Regions from separate parts of the Micromonospora sp. NPDC049559 genome, predicted to be linked through region 3. Evidence: riboswitches for the same ligand, from Rfam matches in the RefSeq annotation. Region 3 holds a riboswitch; each other region holds the start of a gene.
What was found. A riboswitch is a leader RNA that binds a small molecule or an ion and turns the genes downstream of it on or off. The one in region 3 is predicted to bind cyclic di-AMP.

Region 1 (2,191 bases), on a different contig from region 3:
GCCGGGTTCAGGCCGGGGTGCGCGGCGAGCGTGATCCGGTGTCCGTCGTCGGTGGTCCGGCTGGCGCCGTCGCGGATGGTGGTGAAGACCTCGTCCGCGAAGGCCGCCGCCGCGTCCGCGCTGTCGCTGCCGGAGTACCGGGCCACCGCGCCGTACCAGGCCGCGGGGTCGCTCGCGTTCCCGGTCGGTCCGGCCAGGGCCCGCTGGTACGACGAGAGCAGCGCCGCGCCGCCGCGGATGTTGGCGGCCGGGTCGCTTCGCAGCGCCTCCGCCGCGGTACCGGTCAACCGGGCCGCGCTGTCGAGGGTCTGCAGCGCCGCGGCGGGCGGCGCGTCGGCCTCGGGGTGCTGGACGGCGAGCGCCGGGCGGGCGGAGTCGCCGCGCGGGTCCTCGCCCGCGTCGTAGTGGCCCCCGCCGGGCAGGCCGGCGACGTGGCGGGCGTCGGTGAGGTGCATGGGACCGTAGCCGCCGCTGGTGCTGGGGGTGCCGGCGTTGCCGTCCCAGCGGGACTCCAGATAGGAGACGCCGAGCAGGACGGCCTCGGGCACGCCGTACTCGGCGGCCGCGGCGGCGTACAGCTGTTGCCGGCTGTCCACCGGGGTGGCCGCGGCCTGGACGGGTAGGGTCGGCGCGAGCGTCGCGGCGCCGACGAGGGCGGTACTGAGCAGGATTCGCCTGCCGAGGGGGACGTTCGGAGGGTGCATGGGACCTCCATGGGGAATCGACCTACGCCTCACCCTGACCCGACATCTCGGGCCTGGTCAATAGCTGCCAAAGACTGCAACAAAGCCGAAAAAAAGCTTCGCGAAGCGGCACCCTCCGCGACCGGCGCATATACCTAACGAATTGCCCCCCGCGCCGGCTTGCTTTCCGAGAAAGCTTCTCCCTAACCTTGGTGACCGTCGAGCCGTCGGTAGTTCGCCCAACCGGGCGGCCGGCCCGACCCGCCGAATCGTCACGAGCACGAACCGGGGACCCAGGACCACATCGGGGTGAATCCGCGAACCTGCGGTAGGGCGCAACTCTTCCCGCCCGAACCCGTCAGCTAACTCGGTAGGCGGCCAGGGGAAGAAGGAGTACGGACCCCGGTGGCACATACCGCCCCGCGGCCGCGATTCGACCAGCCGGCCTCCGCCGGTCACCGAATCGCCGCGCCGCGCCCGCGCCGGCCTCTCATCACCGCTGCTCTCGCCGCAGCTGCCAGCATCGCCGTCCTGCTCACGGGCGTGACGCCCGCCGTCGCCGAGCCCTCGGTGACCGAGATCGAGAAGCAGATCGACACGGCCTGGAACAAGCTGGAGCCGGTGATCGAGCAGTACAACGCCACGCACGAGGACCTGGTCGCCAAGCAGAAGCAGGCCGACGGCCTCGCCAAGCAGCTCCAGCCCCTGCAGTTGCAGGTGGACCTCGCGATGGGCAAGGTCGGCCAGTTCGCCGCCCGCACCTACATGGGTAACACCACCTCCGCGGTGAACGCGATCCTCAGCAGTGGCTCGCCGACCCAGCTCACCGACCAGCTGGAACTGCTCGCCCACTTCGCCAAGGAGCAGCGCAACGACGTGCAGGCCGCGATGGACCTGCGGGACCAGCTGGCCGCGAAGAAGGCGCCGCTGGACGCGCTGATCGCCCAGCTCGCCAAGACCGACGCCGAGCTCGCGGTGAAGAAGAAGCAGATCAACGCCGAGGTCGACCGGCTGCAGGCGCTGCGGGTCAAGGTCGGCGGCAACGGCGACGGCAACTTCCGGCTGGGCCTCTGCCCCACCGAGTACACCGGCGGCAAGCAGCTCACCGTCGCCAAGTTCGCCTGCGCGCAGATCGGCAAGCGCTACGTCTGGGGCGCCGACGGGCCCGACACGTACGACTGCTCCGGCCTGATGCTCGCGGCCTGGGCGAAGGTCGGGGTCAGCCTGCCGCACAACGCGGCCCGGCAGTACAACACCATGCGGCACGTCAGCCGCTCGCAACTGCAGCCCGGCGACCTGGTCTTCTACAACGGGCTCGCACACGTCGGCATGTACGTCGGCGGCGGGTTCGTGGTGCACGCGCCGCACACCGGGGACCACGTCCGGATGAAGAAGATCGACGACGGCAGCATCGTCGGGTACGGCCGACCGGACTGACCGCTCGACCGTCACACTGACGGCCCCTCCGCCACGGAATCCGTGGTCGAGGGGCCGTTCGGTTTTGTCCT
Region 2 (2,191 bases), on a different contig from region 3:
GAGCGCGACCGGGGCGGTCAGCTCGGGCAGGTGCTCGTGCGGGTGGTGCGCCAGCGCCGGCGAACCGGGCAACAGGCCGACCAGCCGGCCGTCGGCGTGCGGCGGCAGCCCCACCAGCAGCACCACGGCGCTCGCCGCCGCCACGGCCGCCCAGGTGCCGGCCAGGTACCAGGCGGCGACCGTCGAGAGTGGATAGCCGTGCTGCTCCGGCAGCCGGGCCAGCGGGCGCGGCCCGACGGCGGCCAGCACCACCGCGTACGCGAGCAGCACCAGCGCCGCGATCATTCCGGCTCCGGCCGCCCGTGCTGGCGCAGGGCGGCGCGCAGCGCGCGGGACTCCTCCGCGTCGATCGTGGCCAGGAAGTGCGCGAAGACCGCCCGGTGGTCGGGCGTGTCGGTGAGCGCCTCGCGCATCAGCCGCGCCACCGCCGCCTCCCGCGAGATGCTCGGCCGGTACCGGTGCGCCCGGCCGTGCAGCGTACGGGTCAGCCAGCCCTTGCGGTACAGGTTGTCCATCACCTTCTGCACCGTCGTGTACGCGAGGGGACGCTCGCCGTGCAGCGCCTCGACGACGTCGCGGGCGGTGGCCGGTCCGTCCCACCGCCACAGTCGGTCCATGATCGCCGACTCCAGCTCACCCAGGCCGTGCATCGCCCCGTCCCCCCTCCCGTGCGGCCCCACAGCGTAGCGGTACGCCCGGCCGTCGCCGGGCGGCCGAGCGGAAGGGGTCCGGCGGTACCGCGTCTCCTAACCCGCTTCGGAGATCGGGTAGGGTTCCCCGAGTGCCGGTCGGGCTGGTGGATCGACCGTGGTCTACGGGCGCCGGAGCAGCGGAGGTTACTCAGAGTTGTTGTCCTGCAACGGTTATCGCAGCTCCTGGGCCTGGTAGTCAGCGGTCGATGTCCGGTATTCTCGCGGACGGTCACCACCCGCAGGTGCCTACCGGTACCGGTGGTGCCGCCGCCTAATCGCCGAAGGGGCGAATCGGGGAACCACGTTCCATGGGGTGAATCCGCGCCAGCGGTAGGGACCGACTTCCGTCCCGAACCCGTCAGCTAACCCGGTCGGCGGTCGACGGAAGGAAGACGACTTGACTACACCCCTACGCCGATTGCTCACCCCCGCACTGGCGCTGGTCGCCGGCGTGGCCATGGTCGTGGCGCCCGCCGAGGGGGCCACGGCGGCGCCCGACGCGCCGGCCGCCGAGGAGGACGCCCCACCGGCGTTGCTGCGCGACGTGCTCGAAGTGGCCGGCCGCGACTACCTCCAGGCCAAGGCCAAGGTTGACCAGTCGAAGAAGCGCCAGGGCGAGCTGAACGGCGAGCTGCGGAAGGTGCAGGCGCGGCTCGACGAACTGGCCCCGCAGGTCGGGCAGATCGCCGCGCAGTCGTACCGCACCGGCCGGCTCAGCGTGGCGGCCGTGCTGCTCTCCAGCTCGTCCAGCGACTCGTTCATCGAGCGGGTCGCGCGGCTCGACCAGATGAACATGGTCAACAACGGCAAGCTCACCGAACTGGACGAGGCGAAGGAACAGGTCGCCCGCGCCCAGGCCGCGCTCGACGCCGAGCTGCGGGAGCAGCAGAAGCAGCTCGCCATCATGGCCAAGCGGAAGGGCGAGGCCGACAAGGCGCTCGACCTGGTCGGCGGCAACCGTCTGATCGGCAACGGCTTCGTGAGCGCCACCTCGCCGGTGGCGAAGGCGGCGCCGCGTACCGCCAACGGTGAGTGGCCGAACGAGTCGTGCAGCAAGGACGACCCGACCACCTCCGGCTGCATCACCCCCCGGACGCTCAACGCGTACACCGAGGTGAAGAAGGCCGGCTTCAACCGGTTCGTCGGCTGCTACCGCCCCGGCGGCCCGTTCGAGCACCCGAAGGGTCGTGCCTGCGACTGGTCGTTGCTGAACAGGGGATTCGCCTCGGCGAAGACCCAGGACCAGAAGCTGTACGGCAACAACCTCGCCGCGTTCCTCATTCGCAACGCGGACCGGCTCGGAATCCTCTACGTCATCTGGTACAAGCAGATCTGGTGGCCGGGGTCGGGCTGGAAGTCGTACAGCGGCGCCTCCGATCACACCGATCACGTGCACATGTCGATGCTCTGAGTTCCGCATTCGAGTTCCGCATTTGGGTGGGACCCACCGTACCCGGCGAATCACGTCAGGCTTGATGTCTTCGCCGGGCACGGTGGGC
Region 3 (2,191 bases):
CCACGCCCACCTCGACGTGATCGCGAACGGGCAGCCGGTGACGGTACCGGCCGAGGTCGGCATCGACGCCGCGGGCGGCCAGATCAGCCCCCTGCACACCCACGACACCACGGGCGTGCTGCACATCGAGTCGCCGGTGAAGGCCGACTTCAGCCTCGGCCAGTTCTTCACCGAGTGGCAGGTGACGCTCACGGCCGACCAGATCGGCGGGCTCAAGGCCGGCGACGGCAAGGTGCTCCAGGCGTACGTGAACGGCAAGCCGTACGCGGGCGACCCGGCGGGGATCGTCCTGCACGCGCACGACGAGGTCGCGATCGTCTACGGCACACCGGCCCAGCAGGCCAACCCGCCGTCGAGCTACGCCTTCCCCGACGGCGAGTGACGGTTCGGCGCCGCCGGGGCGCCCGCGGCGAACCGCCGCGGGCGCCCCGGTCGCCACGCGTCAGAGGCTGAGTCGCTGCCCGGGGAGGATCAGGTTCGGGTCGGCGCCGACGACCCGCTTGTTCTTCTCGTACAGCGCGTGCCAGCCGCCCTGGACGTGGTGTTTCGCGGCGATCGCCGAGAGCGTGTCACCGGGCCGGACGGTGTAGCCGCCCTTCCCGGCGGCCGGGTGGGACCCGCCGCCGGTCGAGCCGCCCCGGTGGGACGCGCCGCCCGTCGGCTTCGTCGCGGTGCCGGCCGGCTTCGAGGTGGTGCTCGCCGGCTTCGAGGTGGTGCTCGTCGGACTCGGCGTCGACGCGCCGGCCCGCGCACCGCAGACCGGCCAGGCGCCGATGCCCTGACCCGCGAGGACCTTCTCGGCCACGGCGATCTGCTGCTCCCGGGTGGCCAGGTCGGCGCGGGCCGCGTACTTCGTTCCGCCGTACGCCTGCCAGGTGCTCTGCGCGAACTGCAGGCCCCCGTAGTAGCCGTTGCCGGTGTTGATGTGCCAGTTCCCGCTGGACTCGCACTGGGCGATGGCGTCCCAGTTCACGCTCGACGCGGCGCTGGCGGCCGTACCGCTGCCGAGCAGCGCGGCCACCCCGGCGGCACCGGAGAGCGCGACGGCGGCGGCCATCCGGCGGTGCCGGCGGGACGGCTGGACGTGGTGACGCCCGGTGTACCTGCTGAAAGCCATGGGTATCCCCCTCCACGCCTACGAGGTGAGCTGTCGGGTTCGGGCCGAGGTCGCCCGGCCGCCAAGGCGGCTTCACCCCAGAGGCGCGCTCCCGCGCGCCGAGGAACCTGGGTCCCCCGCTCCTGCCTGTGGTTCGTCTTCGACCCGCCGACCGGCGGCAGGACTCGGCGTACCGGCGCGGGCATCCGCTGGAAGCGGAACAACCGACGCTAGGACGGGGTCGGCGGGGCGCTCCACTCCTGCCGCCCGGATGGTGACTCCCCTCACGACGAAACGGTGCCTACTCGGGCGACGCCCCGCAATTTCGATATGTCGGGAAGGCGGCACGCCGGGCGCGGGCGGGGCGGAATCGGGCGGGAACGCGGGGACGCGCCGTTAGTCGCGCCGCGACGCGGGTACCCGCTCGGCACACCGAGCCCCCATCGCCGGACAGGCCCCGCGAACCACCGCCCGACCGCCCGCCCCCGTCTCCGAGGTCGAGAGACGACGGGTGCGTCACCGCGACAGTCGAAACCGGAAACCGATCCGATGGAGGCCGAGGTGGAGAACGAAGAGCGAGCGAACCGAGTACCGAGCAACCGCCGGGTGAGTGTGGCCCTGGCGCTCGGGACCGCACTCCTGCTCACCGCCACCGCGGTCCTGTTCGCCGCCGGCCCGGCGCACGCCGGCGCGACCCCGCCCACCGGCGCCGACCTCCGCGCCGGCGGCCGGCCGGGCGGTGACCCCGTCACCAGCACGGTGGAGCTGCGCAACGGCGAGGTCTACGGCGTCGGCATGCCGGTGGTACTGAAGTTCGGCGCGCCGGTGCCGGCCGGTACGAAGACCGAGGTGGAACGGCGCCTCTCCGTACGCAGCGATCCCCCGCAGGTCGGCGCCTGGCGCTGGCACAGCGACGACCAGGTCATCTACCGCCCGAGGGACCACTGGCGGCCGGGGACCAGGCTGACGGTACGGAGCGAGATCGGTGGGGTGGCGGCGCCCGGGGGCCGCCATTTCGACACCGACCGGACCATCACGGCGACCATCGGCCGCAGAACCACCTTCAAGATCACCAACGCGACCAAGCAGATGCAG
Region 4 (2,191 bases), on a different contig from region 3:
TCCCGACGGTCTGCCGGGCGATCTCGCGGAGCCGCCCGCTCACCGGCCCTCCCGTACGGCCGTGGTCGAATCTCGCACGCGGGGAGGCTACCCGGGCGGGCACTCCGGCCGACACGGATTTACCGCCGTCGTCCGCGCAGCCGGGGCCGATGCCCGTTGCGGTGCTGTGGCGCTGGCGGGGTCCGGATACGACGGAAGCACCGGCGGGTCGCGCCGATGCTTCCGTCGTGGGGAGGGTGACCGGTCAGGCGGAGTAGCCGCGCGTGCCGATCCAGTTGGCCAGATCGATGGTGGTCATCCAGTACGAGCTGACGCCGTTGACGTAGGCCGGATCGGCGATCTGCACGGTACGGCCGTTGTCCCGGTAGCCGACCACCGTCAGGTAGTGACCGCCGTCGTAGCTGTGCCAGCCGCCGTCGGTGTCCGTGGCCGAGCCGACGATGTTGGCGACCACCGCGTAGCCGTTGCTGACCGCGTGCACCACGTCGGCCTGGAGCTGGTCCATCTGGGCCGGGGTGGCGCCGTCGTTCGGGATCGCGGTGGTCGAGTAGAAGTTGCCGCCCAGGACGTCGTTGAGCACCCGGGTGGTGTCCTCGGCCGAGTTCGTACCGTTCATCGTGGTGCCGAGCGCGGCGGCGATGGCGTCCTGGCTCTGCGCCTTGCCCCGGGCGCTGAGCGCGATCCGGGTGGCCCCCGGGCCGCAGTACCAGCCGTTGATCTGCGCCTGGTAGTCGTAGTCGAGCACCTTCGACGCGGGCGGCGCGGGCTTCGCCGGCGCCTTCGCGGCCGCCGGCTTGGCCGGGGCGGCCTTCGCCGCCGGGGTGCTGGTCGCCGGCTCGGGGGCGCTGGTCGCGGGCGCCGCCGCGCCGGCTCCGGCGCCGCCGTCGAGACGGAGCGCCTGGTCGTTGCTGTGCGCCAGGTCCGCCACGGAGACCGCGGCGGCGTCGTGGCCGGTGGACGGCGTACCGGTCTGGGTCACCAGCAGGCCGGTGGTGAGCGCCGCGGCGAGTGCGGCGGCCGAGCCAGCCGCCACCCGGAAGCGGGTACGGGTCATCGCTTGCTTGAATCGCGGGGTAAGGCGGTCTTTCATCGGTCCTCCACAGATCTGCCGCGGTCCGGTGGCGCGACGCGGCCCGGGCGCGCGGACGGGGTCCGGCGCGGACGGCGCTCGCGGCACCGAGATCGAGAACGGCGTTTCTGCCAGGCCAGCTTGGGGTGGACGCGGCGCGGTCCACGTGGCGGACCACGGGAACCCGCTGGTCGTCCCCCGCCCCCGGTACGCGGTTCGGCTCAGATCACCACGGCCGGCGCCCACCGGTCGGTGCCGGGGCGCGCCTCACCCGCTCCGCGCGTGGCGGAGCCGTGGGGTGTCCAGGTGGATGCCGGGTCGTCGAGCCCGGCGGAGCCGTACGAGGCCCAGGGGCCGCTGGCGTGGCCTAGCGGTCCAGGGTCTCCGAGCCCGCTACGGGCGCGGGAATCGGCGGTACGGGCACGGCACGACGGGGAGATCGGGGGGTCGGGCGGGAGCCCGGGGGGAACTGCACGAGGTGTTCTCCTTCCGATACCGCCTACCGGGTTAGCTGACGGATTCGGACGGGAAGTCGCCCTACCCTCTGGCCACTGGCCCGAGGGATTCACCCCAGACTTACGGTGGGTCCCCGGCTCGTCACAGCACGACTCGGCGGGTCCGCCCCGGCGCCGCCCCTGTGGCGACCAGTCACCGGACCGGACGGGCCGACACTACTGAACGGCTTCGTCCCGTGCCAACCCCTCCTGAGCAGCCAAAACCGTGACCCACGCCGCTTTGGGCGGGGCCGGGAGAAGCCGAGAACCGGGCATTCCGGCCGTCACGGTAGCAGCACGGCCGGAAACGCACCGTGATCAATCAGCGGGAGAGGGCCTCCGCGCGGCGGGCGACGACGGCCTCGGCGAGGGCGCCGGTCTCCTCGTCGGTGAACCGGCGGGTGCCGTCGGCGGTCGCCGACATCACCACCGGGTAGATCTTCCGGATGAGGTCGGGGCCGCCGGTCGCGGTGTCGTCGTCGGCCGCGTCGTAGAGCGCCTCGACCGCCAGCTCGGCCGCCTCGGCGGTGCTCAGGCCGCGCCGGTAGAGCTTCTTGAGGGCGGACTTCGCGAAGATCGAGCCGGAGCCGATCGCGTCGTAGTCGGACTCCTCGTTGATCGAGCCGGC

Region 1: linked by a shared signal. The riboswitch ahead of AB0J86_RS02030 (NlpC/P60 family protein) and the one ahead of AB0J86_RS18240 (transglycosylase family protein) in region 3 are both predicted to bind cyclic di-AMP.
Region 2: linked by a shared signal. The riboswitch ahead of AB0J86_RS00555 (hypothetical protein) and the one ahead of AB0J86_RS18240 (transglycosylase family protein) in region 3 are both predicted to bind cyclic di-AMP.
Region 4: linked by a shared signal. The riboswitch ahead of AB0J86_RS16270 (C39 family peptidase) and the one ahead of AB0J86_RS18240 (transglycosylase family protein) in region 3 are both predicted to bind cyclic di-AMP.

What each region holds. Positions count from the first base shown of each region.
Region 1 is NZ_JBFAPK010000001.1:451,243-453,433, reverse strand. Features, by position in the region: gene AB0J86_RS02035 (peptidoglycan recognition family protein) at 1-704, opposite strand, end outside; cyclic di-AMP (ydaO/yuaA leader) riboswitch at 936-1,075, shown strand; gene AB0J86_RS02030 (NlpC/P60 family protein) at 1,227-2,120, shown strand.
Region 2 is NZ_JBFAPK010000001.1:120,662-122,852, reverse strand. Features, by position in the region: gene AB0J86_RS00565 (M56 family metallopeptidase) at 1-285, opposite strand, end outside; gene AB0J86_RS00560 (BlaI/MecI/CopY family transcriptional regulator) at 282-650, opposite strand; cyclic di-AMP (ydaO/yuaA leader) riboswitch at 951-1,085, shown strand; gene AB0J86_RS00555 (hypothetical protein) at 1,090-2,103, shown strand.
Region 3 is NZ_JBFAPK010000015.1:87,042-89,232, reverse strand. Features, by position in the region: gene AB0J86_RS18245 (hypothetical protein) at 1-382, shown strand, start outside; gene AB0J86_RS18240 (transglycosylase family protein) at 443-1,117, opposite strand; cyclic di-AMP (ydaO/yuaA leader) riboswitch at 1,121-1,261, opposite strand; gene AB0J86_RS18235 (L,D-transpeptidase) at 1,703-2,191, shown strand, end outside.
Region 4 is NZ_JBFAPK010000012.1:174,134-176,324, forward strand. Features, by position in the region: gene AB0J86_RS16265 (TIGR02452 family protein) at 1-43, opposite strand, end outside; gene AB0J86_RS16270 (C39 family peptidase) at 245-1,090, opposite strand; cyclic di-AMP (ydaO/yuaA leader) riboswitch at 1,551-1,694, opposite strand; gene prcB (proteasome subunit beta) at 1,886-2,191, opposite strand, start outside.